3 regions of the Venatorbacter sp. C2-1 genome follow, and region 1 is predicted to be linked to each of the others. Evidence: predicted binding sites of a transcription regulator. Region 1 holds the regulator's gene; each other region holds the start of a gene.
The links. Region 1 encodes FNR, which switches genes on or off when oxygen is low (the NO sensors DNR and NnrR bind a similar motif). Its sites were predicted from a motif close to TTGATNTANATCAA; they were not measured.
Positions count from the first base shown of each region.

Region 1 (10,710 bases):
CTCTGGTATGGGTTTCTTATGTTGTGAACTTCCTCGGCACGCTGGCTATCCGTAAAGAAAGCCACATCTATGTTGCCAACTGGTTCTTCGCAGCCTTCATGATCATGATTGCGATCCTGTACGTGGGTAACAACCTGGCCGTACCGGTATCCCTGACCAAATCTTACTCCATCTGGGCCGGTACTATTGATGCCATGATCCAGTGGTGGTGGGGCCATAACGCGGTAGGTTTCTTCCTGACTGCAGGCTTCTTGGGGATTATGTACTACTTCGTGCCTAAGCAGGCTGGCCGTCCGGTTTACTCTTACCGTCTGTCCATCGTGCACTTCTGGGCCCTGATCTCTATCTACGTATGGGCCGGTGCTCACCACCTGCACTACTCTGCTCTGCCTGACTGGGCTCAGACTTCCGGTATGGTTATGTCTCTGATCCTGCTGGCACCAAGCTGGGGCGGTATGATCAACGGTATGATGACGCTGTCTGGTGCATGGCACAAACTGCGTAACGACCCTATCCTGCGCTTCCTGGTTGTATCTCTGTCTTTCTACGGTATGTCTACCTTCGAAGGCCCGATGATGTCGATCAAGACCGTAAACGCGCTGTCTCACAACACTGACTGGACCATTGGTCACGTTCACTCCGGTGCTCTGGGCTGGGTTGCCATGGTATCTATCGGTGCTCTGTACCACCTGATCCCAATCATGTTCGGCCGCAAAGCCGGTGACATGCACTCCATCAAGCTGATCAACGTTCACTTCTGGCTGTCCACCATTGGTACCGTACTGTACATCGCTGCGATGTGGGTAAACGGCATCATGCAGGGTCTGATGTGGCGTGCAGTTAACGCTGACGGCACCCTGACCTACAGCTTCGTTGAATCCGTAGAAGCCTCTCATGGCGGCTATGTGGTTCGTGTACTGGGTGGCGCACTGTTCCTGACCGGTATGCTGATCATGGCTTACAACGTGTTCATGACTGTTCGCGCGGCCAAGAAAGAAGCTGGCAACGCAGTCGCAGCACAGGCTTAAGGAGTACTGAAACATGATTAAGCACGACAATATTGAGAAAAGCCTGCCGTTGATGGTGGTGATGATTGTCATCGCACTGAGCTGGGGCGGGATGGCGGAAATTGTTCCACTGTTCTGGCACAACGACACCAACAAGCCGGTTGAAGGCCTGGAACCTTACACTGCTCTGCAGCTGGAAGGTCGTGACATCTACATCCGTGAAGGTTGCCATGTATGTCACACCCAGATGGTTCGTCCGTTCCGTGCAGAAACCGAGCGTTACGGCCCATACTCCACTGCTGGTGAATCGGTATACGAGCACCCGTTCCTGTGGGGTTCCAAGCGTACTGGTCCTGACCTGGCACGTGTTGGTGGCCGTTACTCTGATGAGTGGCACCGTGCACACATGTACAACCCACGTGACGTTGTACCTGAGTCCATCATGCCGTCTTATCCATGGTTGTTTGAAGATAAGGTCGATGGCCGCCTGACTCCGAAGAAAATGGAAGCTCTGCGTATGGTCGGCGTACCGTACACCGATGCTGACATCGAAGGTGCCAAAGAGGCCGTTGATGGCAAACGTGAAATCGAAGCTCTGGTTGCTTATCTGCAGCACCTGGGCACTGTAGTCACTAAACGGTAAATCCCATGGATATTAACGACGTGCGCGGTTTGGGCAGCGTTTTCGCCCTGATAGCTTTTCTCGGCATACTCTGGTGGGCCTATGGCTCCAGCCGTAAAAAGCGTTTTGATAACGATGCTCAGATTCCATTTCTCGAAAACGAAGAAATGCCAGCGCACGACGATAAAGATCGGAGTAAATAAATATGTTAAGCACTTTCTGGCAAGTGTGGGTCGCGGTCATCGTACTGGGATCCATGATTGGTTGCGGCGTACTGATCATGTACACCAGCCGCGGCCAGCGTAAAGATGAAACTGACCAGACTACTGGTCATGATTACGACGGTATTCAGGAACTGGACAACCCGCTGCCACGCTGGTGGGTATTTATGTTCTGGGCAACCATCGTGTTTGGTTTTGGCTATCTGGGCGTGTACGGCCTGGGCAACGTTAACGGCCTGCTGACTGTTGAAGTCGACGGCGAACAGGTTGCCTGGTCTTCTACCAACCAGTGGAAAGCTGAAGTACAGAAGTTCGATGCTGACATCGCACCACTGTACTCCAAGTACACCGCTACTCCGGTTGAAGAACTGGCCAAAGACGCAGATGCTCTGCAAACCGGCCAGCGCCTGTTCAAGAGCAACTGTGCTGTGTGCCACGGCTCTACCGCTAAAGGTGCTCAGGGCTTCCCTAACCTGACCGATAACGATTGGTTGTACGGTGGCGCTCCTGAGAACATCAAGCACACTCTGACTTACGGTCGTCAGGGCGCGATGCCTGCATGGGGCGCAGTACTGGGTGAAGAAGGTACCGCTGACATGGTGAACTACGTTCGCAGCCTGTCTGGCCTGAAGCACGATGCAGAAGCCGCTGAAAAAGCAGCGCCTAAATATCAGCAACTGTGTATGGCTTGTCACGGTGCAGATGGTAAAGGCAGCCAGCTGGTTGGCGCACCAAACCTGACTGACGATATCTGGTTATATGGCGGTTCTTCCAAGCAGATTGAGTTCACTCTGAAGCATGGTCGTAACGGTAAAATGCCAGCGCATCTGGAAATTCTTGGCAACAACGCTGAAGCCAAGATCCACCTGCTGACCACTTACGTTTACTCGCTGTCTCATCAGCAGTAAGCGCAGCAAGACCCCGGTCAGGCAAAACCAACCGGGGTTGAGCTAAGGCAATAAAAACAGAAAAAAGCGGCTTAAAGCCGCTTTTTTCGTTATAGCGACAGGCAACAAGCTATATAATTGCCGCGTTATATAGAGCGCTGTGGGGCCCTGCTCCGTCTCTGGTTTCGCAAAGCGCCGTCATGCACATCCAACCAAGGTGATTTGCCGTTATGAGTAATATTCCGGTCAAAGATGTCACACCAAAAACCCAAAGCATGTATGAAAAACGTAAGAAAATTTACGTTCGTGAAATTGAGGGTTTTTTCCAGAAATTACGTACATGGTCGCTGTGGGCGTTAATGCTCGGCTATTTCGGCAGTGCCTGGCTTAACTGGGAAGGCCGACAGGCCATTCTGTTTGATCTGCCGGCGCGCCAGTTTCATATTTTTGGTATTACCTTCTGGCCGCAGGATTTTATGCTGCTGTCGTGGCTGTTAATTATCTGCGCTTTTGGCCTGTTCACCATTACTAACCTTGCCGGTCGTATCTGGTGTGGTTACACCTGCCCGCAGTCGGCCTGGTCATTTATTTTTATGTGGATTGAAGAGCGTACCGAAGGTACCCGCAACGCCCGCATGAAACTCGACAAAGAACCGATGAGCGCGAGCAAATTCCGCAAAAAAGCCCTGAAGCATACTTTGTGGATGATTATCGCCATCTGGACCGGCATCACCTTCGTCGGTTACTTCACCCCGATCCGCGAACTGGTACCGGATTTCTTCACCCTGAACATCGGTGGCTGGGGTTTATTCTGGATTGCGTTTTTTACCGCGGCCACCTACATCAATGCCGGCTGGATGCGTGAGCAGGTCTGTATTTATATGTGCCCTTATGCGCGTTTCCAGTCGGTTATGTACGATCCGGATACCCTGGCCGTTTCCTACGATGTTAACCGTGGTGAACCACGTGGCAAACGCAGCAAAAAAGCCAAGGAAGAAAGCGACACAACCCAGCTTGGTGACTGTGTTGACTGCTCCCTGTGCGTGCAGGTATGTCCGACCGGTATCGATATCCGTGATGGTCTGCAATACCAGTGTATCGGCTGCGCTCTGTGCATCGATGCCTGTGACTCCATTATGGAAAAACTGGATAAGCCGAAGGGTCTGATCCGTTACACCACCGAAAATGAGCTGGAAGGTAAAAAGACTCACTTCTTCCGTCCGCGTCTGGTCGGTTATGCCGCACTGCTGCTGATTATGATGGGCGCATTCATGTACGCCATCGGCACCCGCACACCGTTCAAGCTGGATATTGAACGTGACCGCAGCGCGCTCTATCAGATGACCGCCAACGACACCGTAACCAATGCGTATACGCTGAAGCTGATCAACATGTCGCAAAGCCCAAAAACCTACACTCTGAGCCTGGATGGTCTGGAAGGTATGAAGATGGATGCGCCAACCACTCAGTTTCTGCGTGTGAACGAGCTGAAAGAAGTGCTTCTGACCATCGAAATTGATCCGGAAGAAGTGCATATGCCAGCCAGTAAAGTGGATATTGAATTCGTCATCACCGATGCCGATACCGGTGAAGAAGTGGCACGCGAAGAAAGCCGCTTTATTGCCCCACGCAATTAATCTGAGGAAAAGATTCGCCTCCGCGAAACCATGACCCGTGTCAGCGAATCTGACAAATCCAAACTGGAGACTGACCGCCCAAGTGGTTAAACTTGGGCGGTTTTTTTTATCCCGCCTGATGCCGATTGAGAAGTCTATGAACACCGAATCCAAAGAACACGCTCCCTGGTACAAAGAACCCATGGTGTGGCTGGTTGCGGGCCTTCCGCTATTGGCTATCTGCTGGGGTTTTGTGATGCTGACACTGGCCCTTGAATCCAAAGATTCCCTGGTCAGCGACAGCTACTACAAAGACGGCGTCAGCTACACCGAAAACGTCGAAGCCGATGCCCATGCTGCCCGCCTGCAGATCAAGGCCGATCTGACGTTCAGCGAAAACGAAATCCACCTGGCCCTGAACGGCTATCTGGATGAAGAACCTGCAACCCTGCAACTGCAGCTGATTCACCCTACCCTGCAGGAACGTGACCTGACCGTGCTGCTGCAACGCCTGGGCGATGGCCACTATGCCGGTGTCAATGAACTGGTATTGCCGGAACGCCGCCATATCTGGCTGCTCAGCCACGAACAGCAGTGGCGTATCCGTGGTACCGAACTGATTGAAGCTGACAAGGTTATTAACTTACACGCCAAATGAATGCCCATTCAGCCCAAGAGCGCTGTTTTCACTGTGGTGAAGCCACCACCGAAGGTGAGCGCTGGTCAACCCTGATTGATGGCCAACGGCAGCCGATGTGCTGCCCGGGCTGCAAAGCCATTGCCGAAACCATCGTCGCCAGTGGCCTGAAAGACTATTACCGCCACCGCACCGAACTGCCGGAACTGTCGCCGGCTGAACTGGAAGACAGCGATCTTTCGGCGCGCGAATCCCTCACCCTGTATGACAGCGAAGCCCTGCAGCGGCGCTTTGTCGCCCATCTGAGCGGCAACCAGCAAGGCGAAGCGGAAGCCACGTTTATCATCGACGGCATCAGCTGTGCCGCCTGTGCCTGGCTGATTGAGCACCGTATCAGCCAGTTGCCGGGCGTAAAAAACGCTGTACTTAACCTGTCCAACCACCGCCTGGTGGTACGCTGGCAGTACGACCAGATTGCCGTATCCAGTATTGCCGAGGCGATTTACCGCCTGGGCTACAAAGCCTCGCCGTTTTCTGCCACTGAACAGGAAGAGCAGCGCCATCGCGAGGGTAAACTGGCGATCCGCCGTCTCGCGGTTGCCGGTATCGGCACCATGCAGGTGATGATGCTCGCGGTGCCCCTGTATGTAGGCATGGCTGAGCAATACGAATTTTTTATGCGCCTGGCCTCAATGGTCATGACCCTGCCGGTGGTGCTGTTCAGCGCCCGGCCGTTCTTTACCGCTGCCCTGCGTGATCTGCGCACCCGTCATCTGACCATGGATGTGCCCGTATCGCTGGCCATTGTGCTGGCATTCTGTTCGAGCATCTGGAGCACCATGAATCAGGGCGTCGAGGTGTATTTTGACTCGGTCTGTATGTTTACCTTCTTCCTGCTGCTTGGCCGTTTTCTCGAAATGCGCGCCCGTCACCGGATGGGGAAAGCCGGTAATAATCTGCTGACGCTGCTGCCCAATATTGCGTTAAAGGTTGGTGACGACGGTGTTGAGCAGGTTATTGCCAGTGAAGACATCCGTATTGGTGACGTGCTGCGTCTGAAACCCGGCCATGCCATTCCCGCTGACGGAGTGGTGATCGAAGGCCGCAGCTCGGTTGATGAAGCCGCACTGACCGGCGAATACCTGCCCATCAGCAAGAAAGCCGGTGATCGCCTGATCGGCGGTACGTTTAACGTTGAAAGCCCGCTGCTGATGAAGGTCACCGCGACCGGCGCCGAAGCGCAGTTATCGACCATCATGCGCCTGATGGACCGTGCCCAGCAGGAGAAGCCGCGCGCTGCGCTGCTGGCCGACAAAATTGCCAGCCACTTTGTTGCGGCGGTGCTGATCATCTCCAGCTCGGTCTTCACTTTCTGGTGGCTGCAAGGCGATGAACACGCCTTTTTCATCGCCCTCAGCGTGCTGGTTGTAACCTGCCCCTGCGCCCTGTCGCTGGCTACGCCAACGGCTCTGACAGCCGCCACGGCCGCACTGCGCGAACGCGGATTGTTAATCAGCAAAGGCCATGTGCTGGAAGTTCTGCCACAGATAAACCGGGTGGTATTCGATAAAACCGGCACCCTGACCCAGGGCAAACTAACCCTGGAGCAGGTCGAACCTCTGGCGGATCTGGATGAAACTCAGCTGCTGGCCCTGATCGCCGGCCTTGAGAAACACTCAACCCATCCGATTGCCCGTGCCTTCCGCACCATAAAAGCGGCTGCCGTAGAGAACACCGAACAAACCGCCGGCCAGGGCATCAGCGGCCAGTGGAACGGGCACACTCTGCGCTTTGGCCGCGCCGATTATGCCTGGCCAGCAGCCCCCCTGACGGAGCCCGACAACAAGGCCGCTGGCCAGTGGCTGCTGCTCGCCAGTGATCAGCAACCGCTGGCCTGGGTGCGCCTGAATGACAGCCTGCGCCGCAACGCTGCGTCAATTGTCAGCGGTCTTCAACAACGCGGTATCGCCGTGTCTCTGCTGACCGGCGACCCCGGCGCATCCGGTCAGGTGGTGGCGGATGCACTGGGCATTACCGACCTGCAGACCGGCGTCTCGCCGGAACAGAAACTGGCCGCAGTGCGCGCCTGGCAGCAGGCCGGTGAGCGGGTCATGATGGTCGGCGACGGTATTAACGATGTGCCGGTACTGGCCGGTGCTGATATTGCTCTGGCCGTTAACGAAGCCACCGATCTGGCTAAGACCAACGCCGATGCCATGCTTACCAACGGTCGTCTGGAAACCTTACTGACCGCTCTGGATGGTGCCACCAAGACGCGCCGTATTATTGCTCAGAACATCGGCTGGGCTTTGCTGTACAATCTCATCGCATTACCGGTGGCAGCGGCAGGTTTTGTTCCGCCCTGGGCCGCTGCGATTGGCATGTCATTCAGTTCGTTACTGGTGGTCACCAACGCCCTGCGCCTGAATCGCCTGCCGGCTCCTGACTCCTCTGAGGTTTGATCGATGGATATCATTTACATCCTGGTACCGCTGTCTTTACTGCTGATCGGCATTGCCGTGCTGATCTTTTTCTGGGCGGTGAAGAGCGGCCAGTTTGAAGACATGGAGTCCCCCGCCCACCGCATTCTGTTTGATGACGATGAGCCGATAAATCGCCGTCAGGACGACAGCGATCAAACCCCATCTGACAAGCCATGATTGAACCCCTGTCGCTGCTGACCGCCTTTCTGCTCGGCCTGTTTGGCTCCAGCCACTGTCTGGTGATGTGCGGGGGTATTGCTGCGGCTATTGGCAGCAGCGCTGGAACTCAGCGTGTCCGGGTGACGCTGCTGTTTAACACCGGGCGCATACTGAGCTACAGCATCGCCGGGCTGATAGTCGCCAGCGCAGGTCTGTGGCTGCAGAGCCAGCACCAGTGGCTGATGCTGATCTTGCGGACACTGGCCGCGCTGATGCTGATACTGATGGGGCTCTATATTGCCCGCTGGTCACTGATGCTGACCCGTATTGAGCAACTGGGCCAGGGAATCTGGAAACACCTGCAGCCTCTGACCCGCCGTTTTATGCAATCTCCGCGTGCGATTGATCGTCTGTGGCTGGGCATGCTCTGGGGCTGGTTGCCCTGCGGCCTGATTTACAGCACGCTGAGCTGGGTTGCCGCAAATGGCCAGCCTTTGCTGGGAGCCGCTGCGATGTTCGCCTTTGGTCTGGGTACCCTGCCAGCCCTGTTTGCCAGCACACTGGCGGCCAATGTACTGACGCCGTTTCTGAGCAACAACCGCGTGCGTCAGGTTGCCGGGGGATTACTGATCGGATTTGGTTTGTGGACGGCAGCATCGGTCTGGTTACTTTCTTGACAGATCGCGCGCTAATGCCGAACATAGCCGCAACTGCTGCACTTGTTACTTACTCCGACACCGGGGTTTCACTCAGGAATCAGTCATGAAAACGACACATGTTGCGCCTGCTCCACTGCGGGGCACTCAACCACACTGCCAGACCTGCTCACTGAATGCGTTGTGTCTGCCATTGTCCCTGAACGATTCCGATATGGAGCGCCTCGACGATATCATCCGCCGTGGCCGTCCGATCCAGAAAGGTCAGCTGCTGTTCCAGCAGGGCGAAGCGTTTCAATCCGTATTTGCCGTTCGCACCGGAGCCCTGAAAACCTACACTCTGGCGAGTAACGGTGAAGAACAGATTACCGGTTTTCACCTGGCCTCTGAGCTGGTTGGCCTGGCCGGTTATGATAACGGCAACTATCCGTTAACCGCCAAAGCGCTGGAAACCACCACCGTCTGTGAAATTCCGCTGCAGCAACTCGACAGTCTGGCCGATGACCTGCCGGATCTGCGTAAGCAGCTGATGCGTACCATGGGCACCGAAATCCGTCATGATCAGAACATGATGTTGCTGCTCAGCAAGAAAAACGCCGAAGAACGCGTAGCCTCTTTCCTGATTGATATTTCCCAGCGTTATTCCCGTCGTGGTTTTTCGGCCAGTCATTTCCGCCTGCCGATGTCGCGGGTGGATATCAGTAACTATCTGGGCCTCGCGGTAGAAACCATCAGCCGCGTGTTTACCCGCTTCCAGAAGAACGGCCTGATCGAAACCCAGGGTAAAGAAGTGATTCTGCAGGACCCCGATATGCTGTATGAACTGGCCGGCCTGAATACTGAAAAAGAGTGTGCCGCTCACCCGCAAGAGTAAGCCGCTCACCCGTAAGCAAAAAAACCGGCCAGAGGCCGGTTTTTTTATGCCTGCCCTCTTATGCCTGTTTTCTGCTTATGAACACTTATGCAACGCCCTCTGGTACGGGAAATGCTTTTACCAGAATAAAGGCTGAACAGACGTTATTTTTCTGGCGCCGGTATCCAGGCTATCTATTGGCAATTGGTATAAAACCGCAGCAGATAAAATAATCTGATCTAAGATTGCAGAAACAGCGTCATTCAGCCGATATGACGTATAAGGAGGTGACCATGGGCATCTGCGCAAATGAACTGACCCGCTGGGTAATCCAGCCAACCCTGCAACGCATCGGGGTTAGTAACCCGATGGCCAGCACCCTGCTGCTGGCAACTGCGGCTCAAGAATCGGCTCTTGGATCGCATCTCAAAGCCGCCGGTCAACGGGCTCTCGGCATTTACCGCATTCACAGCCTGACCCACCGCCATGTATGGGACGCTTATCTGGCACAACAGCCTGAACTGGCCAGCACCGTGCGCGGCCTTGCCAGCCAGCATGATTTTCTCAGTCACCCTCATGCCGAGCTGACCACCAATCTGTCTTATGCCACCGCCATTGCCTGGTTTATCTATGCCCGCAATGATGATTTTGTTCTGCCCGCCGATGCAACCGCAGAACAGCTCGCACGTCTGTGGAAACGTTTTTACCATCCCCGCAGTGGTGTCAGCATTGAAGAGTTCTGTGCCAGTCTCGGTGCCGCCACCGCCCTGCTCGACCGTGCAGCCTGAGCAGGCGTACCTTTTCTCAAAGTCCCCGAACAACATTCCTTTTTAACTGCCTGACCTGCGCAGGCGGTTCCTTCACCCGATGCATTCTGCTATAAAGCGGGCGCAATTATTCAGGGTGTTTTTATGATCGAATCCGCTGCCGAGCGCAAAGAGCAACTCGAGTTCAACAAACTGCAGAAGCGCCTGCGCCGCAATGTCGGCAAGGCCATCGAAGACTACCGCATGATCGAAGACGGCGATAAGGTCATGGTTTGCCTGTCCGGCGGTAAAGATTCGTACACCATGCTCGATATTCTGCTGAGTCTGCAGAAAAGCGCACCGATTCACTTTGATATCGTGGCGGTGAATATGGATCAGAAGCAGCCCGGATTTCCTGAACATGTGCTGCCGGAGTATCTGAGCCAGCTGGGTATTGAGTATCACATCGTCGAGAAAGATACCTACAGCGTAGTGAAAGAAATTATTCCGGAAGGTAAAACCACCTGCAGCCTGTGCTCCCGTCTGCGTCGTGGCACCCTGTATGGCTTTGCCGAGAGTATTGGCGCCAATAAAATCGCTCTTGGTCACCATCGTGACGACATCATCGAAACCCTGTTCCTCAATATGTTCCATGGTGGCAAGCTCAAGGCCATGCCGCCGAAACTGCTGAGTGACGACCAGAAACACGTACTGATCCGTCCGCTGGCTTATTGCAAAGAAAAAGACATCGAGAAATTTTCCCAGGCACGGGGCTTCCCGATCATTCCGTGCAACCTGTGTGGCTCACAGGAAAACCTGCAAC
Region 1 covers NZ_CP094879.1:2,460,237-2,470,946, forward strand. The annotation lists gene ccoN (cytochrome-c oxidase, cbb3-type subunit I) at 1-1,028, shown strand, start outside; gene ccoO (cytochrome-c oxidase, cbb3-type subunit II) at 1,045-1,650, shown strand; gene MT343_RS10860 (cbb3-type cytochrome oxidase subunit 3) at 1,656-1,832, shown strand; gene ccoP (cytochrome-c oxidase, cbb3-type subunit III) at 1,835-2,758, shown strand; gene ccoG (cytochrome c oxidase accessory protein CcoG) at 2,968-4,374, shown strand; gene MT343_RS10875 (FixH family protein) at 4,511-5,011, shown strand; gene MT343_RS10880 (heavy metal translocating P-type ATPase) at 5,008-7,452, shown strand; gene ccoS (cbb3-type cytochrome oxidase assembly protein CcoS) at 7,456-7,650, shown strand; gene MT343_RS10890 (sulfite exporter TauE/SafE family protein) at 7,647-8,309, shown strand; gene fnr (fumarate/nitrate reduction transcriptional regulator Fnr) at 8,395-9,162, shown strand; gene MT343_RS10900 (hypothetical protein) at 9,435-9,929, shown strand; gene ttcA (tRNA 2-thiocytidine(32) synthetase TtcA) at 10,053-10,710, shown strand, end outside.

Region 2 (10,710 bases), 360 kb from region 1:
GCCAATAATGGCGATACGCTGGCGATTAATGGGAGTGGATGGGGCGGCGGGTTGAGCAGGCATGAAGGCACTTTCCTGTGAAATCTGCGCCGAGGTTAGCGCAAAGCCTGGGCAGATCCCAGAGTTTGCGCTGTCAACTTTGCTGTTTTATTGGCTGCTCTCGCTGATTGTATACAATCTTAGTCTTAATTCGCTTGAAATATGATTTTATCGGCGTAACCTAGCCAAACTTAAAGAGTATTGTAGACAAAGCTGATGAATGATAACCAAACGCTGGCCGACAAAGTGTTCGCGGAACTGACTACCGCCATTGTGCGTGGTGAGTTGCGTCCGGGCACCAAATTGTCGGAGCAGACCCTGGTTGAGCGTTATGGTGGCAGTCGCGCGCCGATGCGCGAAGCCATTCAGAAGCTTGAAGCCCGTCATCTGGTGGTGCGCATTCCCCATGCCGGTGCCCGTGTGGTATCGCTGAGTCTGGCCGAGCTGCGGGATATCTACGAAGTGCGTCTTGAGCTGGAAAGCATGGCCTGCCGTCTGGCGGCCCTTCGCATGAGCGATGACGAGATTCAGGAACTGTACGGCCTGCTGCAGGAGCATGAAGCCTCCATTGCGGCTGAGCAGGGGCAGGCCTATTACCAGAAAGCCGGTGATCTCGATTTCCATTACCGCATCATCAAAGGCAGTCAGAATCACCGTTTACATCAGATGTTGTGCGGCGAGCTGTACCACATCGTGCGTATGTACCGCTACCAGACCAGTACCAGCGCCAAGCGCCCACTGCAGGCTCTGCAGGAACACCAACGAATTGTTGAGGCTATTTCGGCGCGTGATGCCGAACTGGCTGAATTACTGATGCGACGTCATATCCAGGCATCGCTGACCAATCTGGAAAATCGTTTAGCTGAAGAGGAGGGTCACTCATGACTCCAGGTCAGAAATTCCGTAAAGCACTGGCGGATAACAAACCGCTGCAAATTGTCGGCACCATTAACGCTTACGCGGCGATGATGGCGGAGCGTATTGGTCATCAGGCCATTTATCTGTCGGGTGGCGGTGTGGCAAACGCCTCTTACGGTCTGCCGGATCTGGGTATGACCTCGCTCAATGACGTGGTGGAAGACGTGCGTCGCATCACCTCCGCCAGCAGCCTGCCATTACTGGTGGATATCGACACCGGCTGGGGCGGTGCGTTTAACATTGCCCGTACCATCCAGCAGATGGAAAAAGCCGGCGCCGCAGCCGTGCATATTGAAGATCAGGTGATGCAGAAGCGCTGTGGTCACCGTCCGAACAAAGAAATCGTCTCTCAGGCAGAAATGGTTGACCGTATCAAAGCCTGTGTCGATGCCCGTAACGACGACAGCTTCTTTATCATGGCCCGTACCGATGCGTTCGCGCAGGAAGGTCTGGATGCCGCTATCGAACGTGCTCAGGCCTGTGTGGCAGCCGGTGCTGATGGTATTTTCGCCGAAGCAATCAAAACCGAAGATGACTACCGTAAATTCTCTGCAGCATTGGATGTACCACTGCTGGCAAATATCACCGAATTTGGCCAGACCGAACTGTGGAACCGTGAACAGCTGGGTGAGTGGGGCGCGGCCATGGTGCTGTACCCGCTGAGCGCTTTCCGTGCGATGAACAAAGCCGCAGAAACCGTGTATAAAAGCATCCTGGCAGAGGGTGACCAGCGCAAGGTGGTCGATATCATGCAAACCCGTATGGAGCTGTATGATTACCTGAACTATCACGATTTTGAGCAGAAGCTGGATGCGTTATTCGCAGAAGGTAAAAACAAGTAATACATCCACCCGTCGGGCGGGCTCAGAGTCCGTCGCAACCAGATGAACATCCGCGTCTGACGTCTGACGTCCGGCGCTCTGCTAAGGGGAAATAACAATGGCAGCAGCAAAAGAACTGAGTGGCGCCGGCCTGCGTGGTCAGGTAGCTGGTAAAACCGCACTGTCCACCGTAGGTAAAGAAGGCTCCGGTCTGACCTACCGTGGTTACGACGTAAAAGATCTGGCCGACAATTGCCAGTTTGAAGAAGTTGCGCACCTGATCCTGAAGGGCAAACTGCCGAATCAGGCTGAACTGGATGCTTACAAAACCAAACTGAAAGGTCTGCGCACTCTGCCGCAGGCGCTGAAAGAAGTGCTGGAGCGTATTCCGGCTTCTGCGCACCCGATGGATGTGATGCGCACTGGCTGCTCTATGCTGGGCAACCTGGAAACCGAAGAAAGCTTTGATCAGCAGCAGGATGCCACCGACCGTATGCTGGCGGTGTTCCCGGGCATGATCAACTACTGGTACAACTTCAGCCACAACGGCATCCGCATCGATGAAAACACCGGTGCCGATTCCATTGCCGAACAGTTCCTGTGGACCCTGCATAACAAGAAGCCGTCTGAGCTGCACACCCGCGTGATGCACGCGTCTCTGGTGTTGTACGCCGAGCACGAATTCAACGCGTCTACCTTCACCGCCCGCGTGTGTGCCTCAACCCTGAGCGATATGCACTCCTGCGTGACCGGCGCCATCGGCTCTCTGCGTGGCCCGCTGCACGGCGGTGCTAACGAAGCGGCGATGGAACTGATCGAAGGCATGAAAGACCCGGAAGATGCAGAACAGAAACTGATGGGGATGCTGGAGCGCAAAGAGAAGATCATGGGCTTTGGTCATGCCATCTACCGTGAATCCGATCCGCGTAACGCCATCATCAAAATCTGGTCTGAAAAACTGGCCGGTGAAAACGGTGATACCAATCTGTACGACATTTCCGTGCGTTGTGAAGCGGTGATGTGGCGCGAGAAGAAACTGTTCTGTAACGCCGACTTCTTCCACGCCTCGGCCTACAACTACATGGGCATTCCAACCAAGCTGTTCACCCCGATTTTCGTCTGCTCCCGCCTGACCGGCTGGGCCGCTCACGTGATGGAACAGCGTGCGGACAACCGTATTATCCGCCCGAGCGCAGAATACACCGGCGAAGCCAACCGTGTGGTACCGCCAATCGGCGAGCGTTAAACCATTCAGCGCACCGCTCAGCCGGTGCGCTTTTTGTTTAAACGAATTTTTGAGCACTCCTACGAGCGCTTTGTGAGAGAGAACATGAATACTGAATACCGTAAATCACTGGCTGGCACGGGTCTTGACTATTTCGATACCCGCGCCGCTGTCGATGCGATCAAGCCGGGTGCTTATGCCACTCTGCCTTATACCTCCCGTATTCTGGCCGAACAGCTGGTGCGCCGCTGTGAGCCTGAACTGCTGACTGATGCCCTGAAGCAGCTGATCGAGCGTAAGCGTGATCTGGATTTTCCGTGGTATCCGGCGCGCGTGGTGTGCCATGACATTCTTGGTCAGACCGCTCTGGTGGATCTGGCCGGTCTGCGTGACGCCATTGCTGACAAAGGCGGTGACCCGTCCAAAGTCAATCCGGTGGTACAGACTCAGCTGATCGTTGACCACTCGCTGGCCGTTGAATGCGGTGGTTTCGATCCGGATGCCTTCCAGAAAAACCGCGATATCGAAGAGCGCCGTAACGAAGATCGTTTCCACTTTATTAACTGGACCAAGACCGCGTTCGATAACGTCGACGTGATTCCGGCCGGTAATGGCATCATGCACCAGATCAACCTGGAGAAGATGTCTCCGGTGGTGCAGGCGCAGAACGGTGTGGCCTACCCGGACACCTGTGTCGGTACCGATTCTCACACCCCGCACGTGGATGCACTTGGCGTTATCTCTGTGGGCGTGGGCGGTCTGGAAGCCGAAACTGTGATGCTGGGCCACCCATCCATGATGCGTCTGCCTGACATCGTGGGTGTTGAGCTGACCGGCAAGCGCCAGCCTGGCATTACTGCCACCGATATCGTACTGGCTCTGACTGAATTCCTGCGTAAAGAGCGCGTAGTTGGCGCTTATGTGGAGTTCTTCGGCGAAGGTGCGCGCAGCCTGTCCATCGGTGACCGTGCGACCATTTCCAACATGACACCGGAATACGGTGCGACTGCGGCGATGTTCTCCATTGATGAACAGACCATCGACTACCTGAAGCTGACCGGTCGTGAGCCAGAGCAGGTGGCCCTGGTAGAACAGTATGCCAAAGAAACCGGCCTGTGGGCGGATGCGCTGGCCACGGCTGAATACGAGCGCGTGCTGAGCTTCGATCTGTCTGCCGTTGGCCGTAACATGGCGGGCCCGTCTAACCCGCATGCGCGCGTTGCCACCAAAGATCTGGCCGCCAAAGGCATTGCCGGTAATCTGGAGGCTGCCAAAGCACAGGAAGCCGAAGGTCTGATGCCGGATGGCGCGGTGATCATCGCGGCGATTACGTCCTGTACCAATACTTCTAACCCGCGTAACGTGGTCGCGGCCGGTCTGCTGGCGAAAAAAGCCAACGAGCTGGGCCTGATCCGCAAGCCATGGGTGAAATCATCCTTCGCGCCGGGCTCCAAAGTGGCCGAGCTGTACCTCAAAGACTCAGGTCTGCTGCCGGAACTGGAAAAACTGGGCTTTGGTATCGTGGCTTTCGCCTGTACTACCTGTAACGGTATGTCCGGTGCGCTGGACCCTGTGATTCAGCAGGAAATCATCGATCGTGATCTGTATGCCACGGCGGTACTGTCCGGTAACCGCAACTTCGATGGCCGTATTCACCCGTACGCCAAGCAGGCGTTCCTGGCATCGCCACCACTGGTCGTGGCCTACGCCATCGCCGGTACTATCCGTTTTGATATCGAAAACGATGTGCTGGCTGTAGTTGAGGTGGACGGAGATGCGAAAGAAATCCGCCTGAAGGATATCTGGCCATCGGATGAAGAAATCGACGCCATCGTTAAAGAAAGCGTGAAGCCGGAGCAGTTCCGTCAGATCTACATCCCGATGTTCGATCTGGGTACCAAAGAGAAAGCCGCCAGCCCGCTGTACGACTGGCGCCCGATGTCGACTTACATCCGTCGTCCTCCTTACTGGGAAGGCGCTCTGGCGGGCGAACGCACGCTGAAAGGTATGCGTCCACTGGCACTGCTGCCAGACAACATCACCACTGACCACCTGTCACCGTCCAACGCCATTCTGATGGACAGTGCAGCGGGCGAGTACCTGCACAAAATGGGTCTGCCGGAAGAGGACTTTAACTCTTACGCAACTCACCGTGGTGACCACCTGACGGCACAGCGTGCAACCTTCGCCAACCCGAAACTGCTGAACGAAATGGTGCGTGACGAAGAGGGCAAGGTGAAGCAGGGCTCTCTGGCTCGTGTTGAGCCGGAAGGCAAAGTGATGCGTATGTGGGAAGCCATTGAAACCTACATGAACCGCAAACAGCCGCTGATCATCGTTGCCGGTGCCGACTACGGTCAGGGTTCTTCCCGTGACTGGGCCGCCAAAGGTGTGCGTCTGGCCGGTGTTGAAGCCATTGCCGCTGAAGGCTTCGAACGCATTCACCGTACCAATCTGATTGGTATGGGCGTGCTGCCGCTGGAATTCAAAGCCGGCACCACTCGTAAGACGCTGGGCCTCGACGGCACCGAAACTTACGACGTAAAAGGTGAGCTGAGCCCGCGTGGCGATGTGACCCTGGTGATTAACCGTGCCAATGGCGAAGTGGTCGAAGTACCGATGACCTGTCGCTTAGATACTGCAGCGGAAGTGGAAGTCTATAAGGCAGGGGGGGTACTGCAGAAATTCGCCCAGGACTTCCTGCAGGGCGAATAACGAAGCTGGCTACCTCGTGAGCGCTTCCGAAACGCCGCAGAATATATCGTTTTGCGGCGTTTTAAAAAATCCAAAGTAGGGTGGGCGCTGCCCACCTTTCTTTTAAGGGCATCGACGTTTTCAGTAACGTCCTGAAAGAGAAATAATTATGTCCAAACAAATTAAAATTCCGGCCACTTATATGCGTGGCGGCACTTCTAAGGGTGTATTTTTCAGCCTGACCGATTTACCCCAAGCCGCTCAGGTGCCGGGTGAAGCACGTGACAATATTCTGCTGCGCGTTATCGGCAGTCCAGACCCGTACGGTCAGCAAATTGATGGTATGGGCGGTGCGACCTCCAGTACCTCCAAAACTGTGATTCTGGCAAAAAGCGAACAGCCGGATCACGATGTGGACTATTTATTCGGCCAGGTGTCGATTAATAAACCGTTCGTCGACTGGTCAGGTAACTGCGGTAATTTAACCGCTGCCGTTGGAGCCTTTGCCATTAGTAAAGGTCTGGTTGCGGCCGAGCGCATTCCTCACAACGGCATTTGTACTGTGCGTATCTGGCAAAAAAATATTCAGAAAACCATTATCGCCCATGTACCGATCACCGATGGTGAGGTGCAGGAAATCGGTGATTTTGAGCTCGACGGCGTAACCTTTCCGGCAGCGGAAGTGGTGATCGAATTTATGGACCCGGCGGATGGCGAAGGTTCTATGTTTCCGACCGGTAACGTAGTCGATGATCTCGAAGTTCCGGGCATTGGTACGTTCAAAGCCACCATGATTAATTCCGGTATTCCGACCATTTTTGTCAATGCGGCGGATATTGGTTACAAAGGCACCGAGCTGCAGAAAGACATTAATTCCGATGCCGAAGCGCTGGCGAAATTTGAAACCATGCGTGCTTACGGTGCGGTAAAAATGGGTTTAATTGCCGATATTTCTGAAGCGGTTGCGCGCCAACACACGCCGAAAATTGCTTTCGTGGCACCTGCAACGGATTACGAAGCATCCAGTGGCAAACAGATTTCTGCAGCCGATATCGATGTCTGCGTACGTGCGTTATCCATGGGGAAATTACACCATGCGATGATGGGTACGGCGTCGGTGGCCATCGCAACGGCGGCGGCGGTACCTGGTACGCTGGTGAATCTGGCGGCCGGCGGTACCGAACGTGACTCCGTAACCTTTGGTCATCCGTCCGGTACATTACGCGTGGGTGCAGCGGCGGCGTTGGTTGATGGCGAATGGACGGCGACCAAAGCTGTAATGAGCCGCAGTGCGCGGATAATTATGGAAGGTAATGTGCATATTCCTGCCGACAACATCCATCTCTGAAGCAACATTCCTTATAGGGGTACTCCGGCCGGAGTACTCCATACTCATTAATGGCCCGTATGGCAAAGGTTCGGTCTTGCTGTAAGTCAGGGTTTGACCTTACGACGTATTTAACATGAGTAATCTTTTTATATGGATGGCTAATGTATGCGTCGGTTCTTGCTGGTTCTTTTGTTGCTGTTGCCAGGCGTTGGGGTAAGTCAGGCTGCTGAGAGGTTAAATGATGCGGAAGCCGTTAATTATGCCGGTAGTCTGCGTTATTTGTCGCAGCGGGTTATGAAAAATTATCTGGCGGTTGGCGCTGCTATTCGCCCCGATAAGGCCCATCAGCAATTGGATGAAAGTGTTGCGGAATTTGAACAACACTTGCAGCAGCTGCTTGATTATGCTGCAGATTCTGATTTGCAAAAATCGTTACGCCAGATCGAATCTTTGTGGCAACAGCAGCGCCAGATGCTGCTGTCCACACCACAAAAAGATCAGGCAAAAACCTTGTTGCAGGATAATAATCGCTTGCTGGCTTTATGTGAGCAAACTACTCATGCCATCAGTCAGGCCATTACTCAAGCCACCAACAGGCCCGAAGCTCTGCTGATTAATATTGCCGGACGACAACGGATGCTATCGCAGAAAATTGCCAAAGCTTATTTTGCTCTTTATTGGAATGTTCAGGATGAGGGGTTAAAGGCCGAATTTGAGCAGGCTGTGCAGCAATTTTCATTGGCCATGACGCAATTGCAGGGTAGCCCTGAGAGTACCGAACAGATTCGTCAGGCGTTGGCCAGGGTTGATTCGCAATGGACTTTTTCCCAGACCGGTTTTGCCTTAAATAAGGAAGGCCGTTATGTGCCGACGGTTATCGCTGTAACGACAGAATCCATTTTGTGGAAAATGGATGCCATTACTCATCAATATGAAGAGTTGATGAATCTCTGAGTATGGAGCGTCGCTGAAATATTTGTACATGGTAGTGGGCATACAAGCTAAGGCACAGCCCAAAGGCTGTGCCTTATGTTTTTTAAAGCGCCCGCTGCTGGTCGCGCAGTGCATCTTCAACGGCAAAGCGCATATATTGATCGTTCTGAGGAATGCGTTTAAGAAAATTCACAATGTCTGTATCCGGCTGCATTTTTCCTAAGGTCTCAACCATGCGGCGCTGCACCAGAGGTTCGTAGGTGGAAATCATCGACATCATCTTTTCCTGCACACCTCTGCCTAATTTAATCAGGGCGTTTTGTGCCTCTTCCGGAATTTTATGATCAAGATCGCCGAGGCTTTCTATCAATAGTTCCTGTGCGCGTAAATCCTGGGTGCGGATATTTCCCAGTACGGTGATCAGATGGCGTTTCATGGTCGTGCGGTAAGGGCCGCTGGCCTGCACGCGCACACGCTCCAATTTACGGATAACGAGGTCTTCTGCAGCCGCCGCGCGCGTTCCGTAAGCAACCAGATACTCTCCGTAAGCATTTAATTCCATGGCATTGCCGTCACCGAATAACCGGTCAGCACATTCTCTTGGCGTACAGGCTTCGGAGTCGGGCAGGTTATAACGGATAAACCACAGGTTCTTCTGTACCTCATTAATGCGCTGGCCTTTGATGATCTGAGCAAACAGCTTTGGATAGCGGCCGAGTATATTCTCGATTAATGCTGCCTGCTGCTGATTTTCTTCGGCGTTACGTTCCAGTGTTGTCAGCAGGTAATACATTGTTTTGGCAGTGTTGTCGTTGAGGGTGTCTTTTTGCTCGTTCAGTTTTTCCAGCAGCAGATTAAAGCTGTTGCTGGCCAGTTCCTGGTTGCCGGCTGCCTTCAGCTGGTTTTTATAAAAATCGGTAATGGGTTTAACTATGTCATTAATGTCCGGCAGCTCGCCACTGTACTGCTGGAATAATTCAGCCCCGATAGCCGGCTGGCGATAAGCGCTGGCTTTAATAATGCGTGCGGTCAGTTCTCCAGCGCTCAGGGCAGGGTTGCCGACTTTTCCTTTTTCTGCCGCCTGAATCAATGACTGCAATTGATTTTTCAGTTGCAGCGCGGTTTGTGGCTGATAGCTGGGCTTACCGCTGCGCGTATCATCGGGGGATTTATCGCTGTAATTGGATAACGCTGACAGCAGAGGCTGCAGGCGGTCTTCTGGCAGGCGCTGCAGGCTGCTGAGCATGGTTTCCCATTCGGTTGGTGTGATGCCGTTATCTTTGGTAATGGCGTATTTTGCGATGCCTGGAAGATATTCGGACAGATTATGCGGTGCAATCTGTGCCAGCTGGACAAACAGATAGTCCCGGTAGCCAGTAGCGGGATAGCGGCTCTGGGTGAGGGAGTAGAGCACGTTATATTGCCAGTCGTTGCAGTCGTTATCGAAAGGCGCTTTTAATGCAAAAGCGACCAGCTCGGCATTTTTATCCGGGCTTGGGGCTTTCTGTAATGTGATTTTTACCTGCTCACGTACGGCGTCACAGGGGTTTTTACCACCACTGCCAATAATGGTTGCAATCTGGGTGCTTAAACCATCGGGATCGACTTCAATTTCCGCTTTCAGGTAAAAATTTTCGCCATCCCATTTTTCTTCAAGGATCTTTGTTTTTGTCAGCGCGCTGGCAAATGTCTGGTAGTTGGCCTGCACAGTACGGCTGAATTCTTCTTTATCGAGGGTTTCGGTGTTGCTGAAACTGGATTGCACCTGCACACCGACTTCTTCAATTAACAGCACCTGAAGTTGTTGCAGGGCGGCTTTGCGGGCGGAAACCTTTGAATCATTTTCGCTGGCGTTGTAGGTGTACTCACGCACCATGGTCATCGACTCGGCACTGGCGCTCTGGCTGAATATTGTGCAGATGATCAGTGCCAGCAGCAGCTGTAAATAAGGCTGCTTGGCTGAATATGCGACGGGCATAATGGATAGGGCTTTGGCCATGGATCGTCCTTGCTGAAAATTTCTGATTCGGGTGAGGATATTACTGATAACTGTCTCGTCAGTCAGCAGTGAAACGTTTTTGCGGGCTATAAAAAAACCGCCCGGAGGCGGTTTTTCAGTCAGTAACAGACGGCGACGTACGTTGTCGCCTGTCGGTGTTACTTGTTGTGCTCGTCGGCTTCTGTTGCTGTTTCAGCGTCAGTTACCGCAGTGGTTTCTGTTGCTGGTTCAGCGTCAGCTACAACCACAGATTCGGCAGCTGGCTCTGCAACGGCTTGCTCGGTCGGTGCTGCTGCCTGTTCCGCACTATCCGCATTGCGGCGGTTGCGCGGATCATTAGGCGCACGACCGCCCGGGTTGCGACGGCGTCCACGACGGGATGCACGATCATTGCCCTGGGTTGCTGTAGCTGCTTCTTCCTGAGAAGTCGTTACTTCTGCTTCGGTTGTTTCCGTTTCGGTTGCTTCTTCCTGGACCTTTTCTGCGGCGGCTGGTTTTTCCTCAGCAACAGTCACTTCAGGCTGGGAGGCCGTTTCTTCTGCTGGCTGAGCGACAGTTTCCTGCACTTCAGCTGCTTCAGTAGTCTGTACTTCTGCTGTTTGTGTTTCAGCAGCAGGGGCTTCAGTGGCCGGAGTCTCAGAGGTCAGGGTTTCAGTGGTATGAGTCTCTGTAGTCTGGGTTTCTGCCGCTGCAGGAGCTTCAGTCGCCGGAACTTCCGCTACAGCTTCCTGAGCATCAGCACTTTCAACAG
Region 2 covers NZ_CP094879.1:2,102,154-2,112,863, forward strand. The annotation lists gene MT343_RS09240 (FAD-dependent oxidoreductase) at 1-63, opposite strand, end outside; gene MT343_RS09245 (GntR family transcriptional regulator) at 256-924, shown strand; gene prpB (methylisocitrate lyase) at 921-1,799, shown strand; gene prpC (bifunctional 2-methylcitrate synthase/citrate synthase) at 1,897-3,024, shown strand; gene acnD (Fe/S-dependent 2-methylisocitrate dehydratase AcnD) at 3,109-5,718, shown strand; gene prpF (2-methylaconitate cis-trans isomerase PrpF) at 5,867-7,045, shown strand; gene MT343_RS09270 (type IV pili methyl-accepting chemotaxis transducer N-terminal domain-containing protein) at 7,193-7,981, shown strand; gene MT343_RS09275 (hypothetical protein) at 8,064-9,959, opposite strand; gene rne (ribonuclease E) at 10,118-10,710, opposite strand, start outside.
Region 2: MT343_RS09270 (type IV pili methyl-accepting chemotaxis transducer N-terminal domain-containing protein) is a predicted target of FNR. The motif match lies at 7,122-7,135, and genes of this name have one in related genera.

Region 3 (10,710 bases), 1.1 Mb from region 1:
AATACACATCGCGCATATTATCCAGCTGAGACTGCCAGAATGATGACTCAATAAAATCATGGGCTTTAACGGACGCATCCAGCCAGACTGTCAGTATTGTGTCGATATCACTGCGGGCTGCCTGTGTGCTGCCTGCACCGGGTGGGGGCAGCGTAGTAGGAGAGGTTGTGGTATCCAGACGGATACCGGCAGCGGGTCTGATCATAATTATCCGGGGGAAGTTTAACAACAAAGAGAGTTTTAACAACAAAGAGAGTTTTAACAACAAAGAGAGTTCAGGGCATATCAAGGCAACTGAAACTGTCTGGCAGAATCTGCTGTTGGCTATCGCGCTCAAATTTTAAAAAGCGAGTGGAGCATTCCTGATCCTGCCAGGGTTTGCAATCGGAAACCGACAGCGTACAGACTTCGTTATAACAACCGTAACTCAGACGGTTTCTGCTGGTTGTATTATTTATTTCCAGCAGCGAGGCAATAACAGCTCCCACTGTGGTAACCGGGCTGCCTTCACAGGCATAATTCTCTGCGGCAATTTCCGTGCTGGCATGGCGCATCACATTTTCCAGTAATGGCTGTTGTTCTGCTGCAGGCGGACTTTCGCGATAGGAACAGACCCAGGCACTGAACAAGCCAGCGGTAGCTCCCAACAGGAAAATAATAATATTCAGTGCTGTACGTTTCATCGCATCACTTTCCGCTTATAAACCGGCTTTGGCCCGTTCAATCGCGGCATTAATTGCCGCTTTCGCTTGTGGGCTGTTTTTCCAGCAGGTGGTTCTCAGCATCTGAGCCACTCTCTCGGCGATATCTTCTGCGTTGTAAGCGGCCAGCTCAGCCAGCGAACTGATACCAATTTCCTCAAAGCGTTTGATCACGGTCGGGCCAACGCCCTTCAGCGCCAGCAGGGCTTCTTTTTCAGGTTCAGAAAATTTCATAGATTACTTTATTTTAAGGGGGTAACGGAGTGGGGCGATATTAATTCAGCTTTGGTGTCTGTTAAACCGGAGGAGGATTAAGGTGACATTGAGCAATTTGTTATATGCCTGAATCAAGATGTTAACTCCTATTTTTGAGTATTGTTTCAATGTTGTTAACGCTCTTCTTTAAATCTACAATCAGCATGATAGGGCCAAAGAATATTACTGAAAATATGAGAGAAGAAATAAATCCAATGCCCGCATCAAAAATTGGATTGCCAGTAATTTCAGAACCGACAGCACTAAGTGTTCCCATGAGTACGATCAACCACATTAGTATCTCAAGAATACCAGCGAATGAATTTGCCAAAAATCTAGTTAACATAATTATTCTCCTTTTATAAACCTAATGGATTGTGCGGACTCCATACCCCGTATGCACATAACGATCAAAGCAGGCGCGCGGTACGTGTTGCTTTGCCTTTGCTTGTTAACTGCTGCTCCATGAAGGCGTCACCAATGGGCGATTTCTTAGTGAAGCAACAAAATTTTCATATATTTCCGGCTCGTGAATATGGCCGCACCAAGATATAAGGGAACACATCTCCTTCACTAGATACTCAGGCCGATTATTTCCGTAAGCTAATTTCGCCAACTCAGAAGCGTACCAATCTAGATCCTTGACCTGTTGATTGGATGCAGGCTGAGTTTGCGAGGCTAACTCCTCCAATAAGTCCGTAGCACTATCGGTCAGTTCAGTTATTCGTTTATTCAAGTCGGGCTCGTTTCTCATGGCCAGTTAACGCCTCAATAACCGGCGCAGCTTTGCTGCGTCCGGCGCCAAAGGCGCGAAGTTAATTGACTTGTTAGGCGTAGTTCCATGAATCACTCTTTGAAATCTCAGCCCAGGGGTATGTGCCATTGAAAGCGCCAACATAAAGAACTTCCTTGCCACGCACGATCCACTCCATACCATGCTCTGGTTCCCATTCGCAGTTTAACTCCATATGTACAATTGGTTCGTCACCATTTTCTGGATCAGGGATGAGAAGTGTGGATGGGTATATTTTTGGTAGTACATCTTTGTAGTTATTAAATTCAATTGTAGGCTCGCAGATAGCGTCTAAGAATGAATTGCAATAGCGAATTGATGCTTCACAAATATTACGAATTATTTCTTCGCTTAAATTATTCAAATATTCTGCACATTTTGTTGCGTATTCAATGTCAGCAGAATCTTCAATTGCAAAGCTTATATATTTATCAAATAGGCCAAACCATACCTCACCTTCTGGTGGGTCAAGCTGGCCTTGATAGATGTTCTTAATTAGTTCCATGCTTTTCGCCTAACGCTTTGGTTTGCGGGAGCCGAAGGCGATCCGCAACACCAACTTGTTCTGTTTTTCTCTAGCTAGTGAAAGAAGCCAGCTGCTCTTTCGTTCTTGCAAGGTTATCAATCCCAAAGTCTGAGCTCTTGTCAAATAGGTAATGCATACAGGCATCAGGGTGTGTTTCTTCGAAGGCGCACTTCATTAACTCTACAGCCATTCGAAGGAATCCCTCTTTATTTGCATAAAGAGCAGTTTCGCCGTAAGCCACCAACCTAGCTTCTGCACCAATTTTTGGGATATAGACGTCCAATTCCTTTATAAACTTCAAGATCTCTTCGTCGGTCATGAGTCTTTTCCTAGCGAACAGAACGCTCCGCTAAGCGGCGAGCGTTAGCGAGTCCGGTGGAGGCCACGCCTTTTGTGGCCGGAACGTATTTAAGCGGTTTGTTATGTGCTAGTTGGCAGCGCATAGTTTATATATTTCCAGTGCCAATGCGCCAGCCGCGATTACAACAGCAGCAAAAGTTAACCAATTTAGACTTTTGGTTAATCTAGTAGAAGATTCATTGGCATTCTTAAGCTCGGCAGTTAAAGCCTCAGTATTAACGGCAAGCTTTTCAAGAGCAGATGCAGAACGATTTAAGGAGGAAAATACTGTGTTCTTACTCATTGCCTCGTAGAATGTCTTTTCTACATCAGCCAATGTGCGCTCACGATCATCAGAACTCAATTTATTCTCCTTTCACTATTTGCACATAACGCCCGCAACACGGGACAAATTGGAGCGTAGCGGAAATTTGTTCCCTGTGATTGCGTTTGTTAGGCATTTTTTAAAATCTCAGACACATTTTGAATAGTTTGCTCAGAACAATTTAGTAAGTGTTCCTTTATGCTTTCTGTGTTGCCATATATAACGCCAATGGATAGCTTTTTATCTGCGCTATTTGGTATTGATTTAACTCTTTTCCAATTGCTGCCTGGTTGTGGACCGCTATGATGTACCTCGGGGAAACTTTGCTCACCATGAAACTCACCGTCTGTGAACTCATAGCTTCCATTTATTAGATACCCTTCCAAGGTCGCTTCATAAAAATCCCAGTCTCCACCAAATTCAATTCTAAGCATATCACTACCAGTATTTGGATTACGTAGACTTATGCTTTCTGTCCATTTTTGAGGAAGTGTTCCTGTCTGTTGAGCATTGGATCTAACTCCCGCTCGCTTTTGGGCATGCTTACTTAAAACTAAGTCTATTAGTTTGATTGGCATACTACCTTGGTCCATATTTAGCTCAAATAGCTCTCCTAACGTATTGGGTTGACCATCTATGACCTCCAACCACGCAGCCCAAAAATGGAATGCAGGTGTCATTAGATATGCATGAAAGCTTAGTAACTCTGGAATATCAGCAGGTTCATTCTGATATAAACGGCAACATGAAATACCTCTAGCTTTTGCTTTATCTAATGCAGGCTTGGTAAAACCTGAATAGGAATAAATCACGCCTTTTTGAGCACCTGAGGACAATAGTTCGCCAATAAATGCATCGATATGCTGCTGATTAAGTTTGGTTTTATATCTTTTGCAACTAACGAGAATTTTTAAGGAAAAGAGTTTTGAAACTTTGGTTTCAATCCAAACATCACGCTGCCGTGGAGTACCAGTATCCTTGTCTGGGATCATCGCATCATGAGTGACTTGGGCTTCAGGATCTAAAGCTTTAATAAAATTAGTTACCGAAATTTCAAATTCTTTCCACGCTGGATCTTTTGCTTTCATATCTGCCTAAGTCTAATTTTTAGCGTAATGCCTAACAGTTTCTTAGTAGGCATGCTCATTAACACACCTAAGCCCTTATTCAGATTTCCAGCCTAACCCATTGTCCAGGATGTAAAAATCATCGTTATTTTCTTTCTTGTCAGGATATAAACGCGCATGCGCGCTTTTACCCTGAGTAGCTCTTTACACTTTGCGCGTTATCACTTTTCGCAGAATCTTAAGTAATTGATTTTCTTCCATTCTTTCTGGACCGAAGGTGTCAATCTGCGCATGCGTGTTTTGTTATGGGAGCGTAAATGCGCATCAGATTGCGCAAGCAGTAAAATACACTGGTTATTTGTACATTACTTTTCTTCGGTAATTTTCAGTGCTTTTCCGGCGGTGAAAATCGCTCAGGTGATGCTTGTTTACCAGACACGCTGCCGCCCGTCCTTGTATACGCAGGGCAGGAATCGCGTGTTTTTATCATTCGGGATTGTAAGCGGGGAGGGCGTGTGTCCGGACGGTGTGTTCGTACGATATGGCGGCATCCCTGCAGAGGTCTGAGAGTACTGAACTTCATGGAGCGATTCAATAATTGATAGAAACAGTTACAACTGGCACAAGACGGCAATGCTGTATTACCCATAGTCGGGCTGGTTCAGGCTCTGCTGAGTAGCGCTGTGCGGGCGGCCATAAAAAAACAGGGCAGCACATTGTGCTGCCCTGTTTCTGTCATGGTAAAAAGCATTTGCCGGTGTTCCGGCAAAATTACCGCGACGGTTATTCGGCCTGAATGCCCACAATTAACCATGGCGCGTTGTCTTTGCTCAGATCGCGCTCCAGATGCCAGATATCAAAAATACCGTCTTCGGATTTTTCCAGCAGGTCGCGTACGCGGCCTTTAAACAGCAGGCTGATTTCGGCGTTGTCTCCGGCCTGACCGGCGGCGACGATTTCGGCACTTAAATCCAGCACTTCGGTTTGTGGTGGCACCATCATGCGGTTGCGCTGGTTGGCGAGGGCGGCATACAGGCCCGGGCTGACGTATTCAGCGATGGTGTCGAGGTTGCCCTGATTCCAGGCTTCCTGCACTTCACGGTAGTGCTGTAAGGCGCCGTCGATAAAGGCTTGCTGATCAAAACCTGCTGGCAGATCAATGCTGGCTTCGGCAGCAAAAGCGGCGCTGTTGCCAGAGGCCGGAGCAGCACCGCTGTCGGCCAGGTTGCCCATATCGAAGCTCTGGCGTTGCTGGGCAGCATTGCCGGCAGCGGAATAAGCACTCTGTGGCGCATTGTGCTGAGCGGCGCGGCCACGCAACAGCTTAAACAGAACAAAGCCAACCAGCGCCAGCAGCAGAATATCCATCATCTGAATGCCTTCAAACGCGCCGCTGCCCAGCAGGTAGGCGAACAGACCACCGGCCAGAAGGCCACCCAGCAGGCCTTTACCCAGGCCACTGCCCGGACGGGCGCTATTGGCTGGCTGCTGTTTCTGGGTCTGATCCGGGGTGGCTTTTTTCTGCTGGAAAGGTACAGATTTGGTTTTGCCAAAACCACCGGAGCCAAAGCGTGCCGCATCGGCGGTGCTGGCGAGTCCGAAGGTAAGCATCAGGGCGGTGAACAGGGTCCAGAAGGCTTTCATAGTATCCTCGTTGTATTTTTATGCCGGTCTTTCTGCATAGTGTTTCCGCAGAAAAGCCATTTTCAGGCATGCATCATAGGGCAGTGAGAAGGGGGCGTCATGCAGGGAATTGGCAGGAATCGTAAATGTGATGGACGTTTTATTTTGCGTGAATTTAACCATTCAAAGTGTGTGTGAATTGATTCAGGTCAATTTCTGATCAGGCCATTTCTCTAGACTCGCCGGAGTCTATTAATAAAAACAACAGCGACAGGATGTTCCGGCTATGGATATGTATGAGTGGACCGCTGACCTTAATCTGGGAATTGAGGTAATTGATGCTCAGCATCGGCAGATTGTGCAGTACATCAATGATCTGACCCATGCTATTGGTTCTGAAGATGTTGATGAAGTCTTTGATGTTATGGAGCGCCTGCGCGACTACACCCTTGACCATTTTGCCTTTGAAGAACAGTTAATGAATCAGGCGGGCTATGTTTTGCTGAGTGCGCACCAGATGGTGCATCGCCGCTTTGAAGATAAAATTTCCCGTATGCAGGAAGAGCTGACCAGCGGTCGTGATCCTTTTGGTATCGCCCGCCGGGTACGTACATCATTAATGGCGTGGCTTATTCAGCATATCCGCCACGAAGATGTTGATTATGTGCCGGTGGTAAAAAAAGTACTGAAACGGGAAGAAGGCTGGATTAATTCGGCGTTAAAGCGGATTTTTGGTAACAACACTTCCAACGCCTGATCATACTCTCTGGCATAAAAAACGGCTGACGCTTTTGGCGGACAGCCGTTTTTTTATACGTTTTTACGGGCTTGTATTTACCAGAACAACCAGGCGAACAGGGTCAGTACAATAATGCAGGCCAGGTTAAGCCAGATGCCTGCACGCATCATTTCACTTTGCTGCACATAACCGCTGCCAAACACGATGGCATTGGGCGGCGTGGCGACCGGCAGCATAAAGGCGCAGGATGCGGCGATAGCAATCAGTGCAGACAGAATAACGGGTGATACACCCAGACTGTCGGCAATGGCCGCAAACACCGGTACTAACAGTGCGGCGCTGGCGGTGTTGCTGGCAAACTCGGTAAGAAACACCACGAAGGTCACAATACTCAGCAGTGCTACGAGAGTGCCGCCGGAGTGAAGAAAATCGCCGATACTGTGCGCCAGAAATTCACTGGTGCCGGTGGTTTTTAAAATTGCGCTGAGGCACAGACCACCACCGAACAATAACAGCACACTCCAGTCGGTGGTTTTTTCAATGTCTTTCCAGGTTACAACGCCGCTGACCGCGAGCGCGATTATCGCACTGATGCCAATAACGCTATCAAAGGAGGCAAGGCCACCAAGCCAGGAGTTTAACGGCGCACTGAATATCCAGCACAGTACGGTCAGGGTAAAAATGGCGAGGGTAATACGTTTGTTGTTATCCCAGACCAGAGTACTTTTCTGCACGCTGAAGCGTTGGTTCAGATCGGGCTTAAGTACCCAGTACAGTACGCCGACAGCAACCGGCAGCAGAACCAGCGTAACCGGCAACGCCAGTTTCATCCAATCCACAAATGTCATGCCATTTTGTGCCGCTGCAATGGCATTCGGCGGGCTGCCAACCAGTGTGGCAATACCACCAATACTGGCGCAGTAGGCAACGCCGAGCAGGGTAAATACATAGGTGCGGTGATGTTTTTCGCGGTCAAGCTGGCTGAGCATACCCAGCACCAACGGCAGCATCATGGCAGCTGTTGCTGTGTTACTGACCCACATCGACAGGCCGGCCGATACGGCAAACATCATCAGCACCGCAATGACCAGACGGCCACGGGCAATATTCAGTACTTTATTGGCGATAGCACGGTCGAGCTCCTGAGCATGCAGTGCTGAAGCCAGGGCAAAGCCACCGAGAAACAAAAAGATAATAGGGTCGGCAAAGTTACCCAGTGCCTGGGGTGTTTTAAAGATGCCGAAACCGACGGCCAGAATGGGTACCAGTAATGCGGTTACCGATACATGAATGGCTTCGGTCAGCCACAGCACGGCAACAAACACCAGAATACTCAGCCCGGTGACCACCGCCGGAGCAAAGGGCAGAGTTTTGAGCAACAGCGCAAACAGCAGAATGTCGGCACCTAAAATCAGCGGCCCACGCCAGCGCCGGAAAAAAACGGAAGAAAACATACCCCTACCTTTATTAATGGTAATAGACCAGCATACTGCGTGGCTCGGGCGGCCGCCAGTCGGGTTTATAAGAGGGGGTGCTAGGTATAAATACGGTAACAGGCGGCAGGTTTTAGTCTGATATGAGTAAAACCATGCTGCCGTACGGAGTCTTTAGTGGTTTACTCTTCTGTGTATTCTGCTGTTGGCAGAAAATCAAAATACTGATCGGGGTAGGGTTCATCGCCGAGGGTAAAGTGCCACCACTCTTCCCGCACACCTGTAAAACCGTGGCGACGCATAACACTCTGCAGTAAATCGCGGTTGGCGCGCTGGACTGGGCTGACGTCCGCCGACTCCGGCCAGGATTGCGGGCCAAAGAAATCAAAGATGGTACCCATATCCAGCTCCCGGCCGTCGCTGTCGACCAGTGTCAGGTCGGCGGTACTGCCGCGCGAGTGCGAGGAATGGCTGAACAGATAGCCCTGTTCAAACAGTTGTGGCTTTTCCAGCGAGGGATAAAAGCGGTCTTTGGTGCGGAAGTCTTCGGCACGGCTGGCCCAACGTAAAAAATGGTCGACCGCACGTTGCGGACGATAAGCATCAAAGATCTTTAAGCGCAGGTTTTGCTGACGGAGTTCTGCTGCCACATTGGCCAGAGCTTCTGCCGCCGGACGGCTGAGCAATGCACAGGCCTGTTGGTAACCATCCACCACAGCACCAATAAAGTTATCGCAACCGGCGTATTTCAGGTCGATCAGAATGTCAGGAATATGCTGGTCGAGGCGCACAAAGGATGGCCGTAACTCATGTGCAGAAAGTGGTGGCTGGTGGTTTGCGGAGGAATTGCCATTCTGAGGCTGAGGCATTGTTGCGTATCGCGGCTGTTGAGGTAATGGCTGCAGTGTAACGCTTTTTCTGCCCGCTGACTGTTCAGCTTATGTATAAGCCGGATAAGCGCTGGTCGCGTCTTGTGTTAATCGGGGCAGGCGGCTTTTATGTACCGCCTGCCTGCGGACTACTGCTGCATATTTTTCTTATGCATGTTCTGCATATTCATCATTTGATCTTTACGCATATCCATCATTTCCTGCTGATGCTGCATCTGGCCATTCTTCAGCTCATCGGCGCTCAGCTTACCGTCGTTATTGGTATCAAACTGGCTGAACATGGGGCGGTTAGCGGCGCCTTTCATCGGCATACCGGCGGCAGAGTTGTTTTGCATACGTTTGTCGTGGGCGGCATTGAATTCAGCTTCAGAAATACTGCCGTTTTTATCGGTGTCGTAATCGCTGAAGGCCATAGGCCCACGGGCAGGAACATCGGCGGCCTGAGCACCAGTGCTCAGTAAAAATGATACGGAAAATAAGACGGACAAGACGGGTAGGGCAATATGACGTGTTTTCATGGGAGCCTCCTTTAAGGGCTGCAAACACAGGTGATACCTGTTTACTGTAGCGCTATGACGGAGACATGATCACGACTCAGATCAATAAATGATCAGCAGATGACTGCACCGTGAAAAGCGGTTATTAGCGTTCACGGCACAGGGGCTCAGTTATCTGCTGCATAACCCTTTGCTGGAGAAGCGTTTATGCAGCAGATAACCGTTCGGCAGCAACTCAGGCCGGCCCTCAGGCTGCGCCTAAAGCAATACCGGTCAGAGCAATCACAGCACCGGCAGCGCGGCGGCTGATATCTGCTGCTTTGCTGTGACCAAAGGCGGCCAGTGCATAACCGGCCGCATGCAGAACAGCAGTCGCCAGCAGAAAGCCTGCGCCATAGGTTGCCAGAGTGCTCATTGCCGGCATTTCCGCGCCGTGGGCAAAACCGTGAAAAAAGGCAAAGCCACCGGCCAGCAAAGCACCGGCCAGAGCGCCTTTTTTCAGGTTAAAGGCAATCAGAGACCCGAATACCACCACAGAGGCGGCAATCATCAGCTCGGTAAACGGCAGCTGCAGGCTGCTGGCTCCGGCCAGAGCACCCACCGCCATCATGGCAACAAAGGCCAGTGGCGTCGCCCAGCGGGCAGCACCACTCTGGCGTGCGGCCCAAAGACCCACCGCCAGCATCGCCAGCAGGTGATCCAGCCCGGTAAAGGGGTGCGCAATACCGGCAGCAAAACCAGACACTTCATGGCCGGTATGAGCAAAGGCCGCGGCTGGCATCAGCAGGGCGGCGGCAGAGATCAGAACTTTTTTCATAGGATTCTCCTCAGGAGTTTTTTACAAATTTAAATAACCGGCAACACAGATTGTCTGAGCGTCGCGAGCGCCGGTGAGACAAGGCAAAAATAACTGAGGGAGCGGAGTGCAGTTGGCCTGCATGAGCATCCCGAAAGCATTTTTAACGCCGTATCACTAAGCGCAGCAGCTCAGATCAGACGACCGCCTTGGCTGGTGGGATCTCTTTTTGCTCCAGCATCCCCTCGGTCACAATAAACTGAATAATATCGTCCAGCCCCTGCGCCTTTTTCAGGTTCGAAAATACAAAAGGGCGTTCACCGCGCATTTTTTTCGCATCGCGGTCCATCACATCCAGATCGGCACCCACCAGTGGCGCCAGATCGGTTTTATTAATCACCAGTAAATCGGAGCGGGTAATACCCGGGCCACCCTTACGCGGAATTTTGTCACCGGCGGATACGTCGATCACATAAATGGTCAGGTCGGATAATTCCGGGCTGAAGGTTGCACTCAGGTTATCGCCGCCGCTTTCAACAAACACCACGTCCAGATCGCCATGACGTTTCATTAATACGTCAATAGCGGCCAGATTCATCGAGGCATCTTCACGGATCGCGGTGTGCGGACAACCACCGGTTTCCACCCCCATGATGCGGTCGGCTGACAACGCTTCGTTACGGGTTAAGAACTCGGCATCTTCTTTGGTGTAAATATCGTTGGTTA
Region 3 covers NZ_CP094879.1:1,373,497-1,384,206, forward strand. The annotation lists gene MT343_RS06185 (N-acetyltransferase) at 1-205, opposite strand, end outside; gene MT343_RS06190 (hypothetical protein) at 276-683, opposite strand; gene MT343_RS06195 (helix-hairpin-helix domain-containing protein) at 699-935, opposite strand; gene MT343_RS06200 (hypothetical protein) at 1,057-1,302, opposite strand; gene MT343_RS06205 (DUF6985 domain-containing protein) at 1,784-2,254, opposite strand; gene MT343_RS06210 (hypothetical protein) at 2,325-2,594, opposite strand; gene MT343_RS06215 (hypothetical protein) at 2,703-2,978, opposite strand; gene MT343_RS06220 (restriction endonuclease) at 3,068-4,027, opposite strand; gene MT343_RS06225 (Tim44 domain-containing protein) at 4,790-5,650, opposite strand; gene MT343_RS06230 (bacteriohemerythrin) at 5,916-6,386, shown strand; gene MT343_RS06235 (SLC13 family permease) at 6,464-7,822, opposite strand; gene MT343_RS06240 (M15 family metallopeptidase) at 7,984-8,670, opposite strand; gene MT343_RS06245 (EF-hand domain-containing protein) at 8,820-9,209, opposite strand; gene MT343_RS06250 (HupE/UreJ family protein) at 9,436-10,005, opposite strand; gene ureG (urease accessory protein UreG) at 10,181-10,710, opposite strand, start outside.
Region 3: MT343_RS06230 (bacteriohemerythrin) is a predicted target of FNR. The motif match lies at 5,829-5,842, and genes of this name have one in related genera.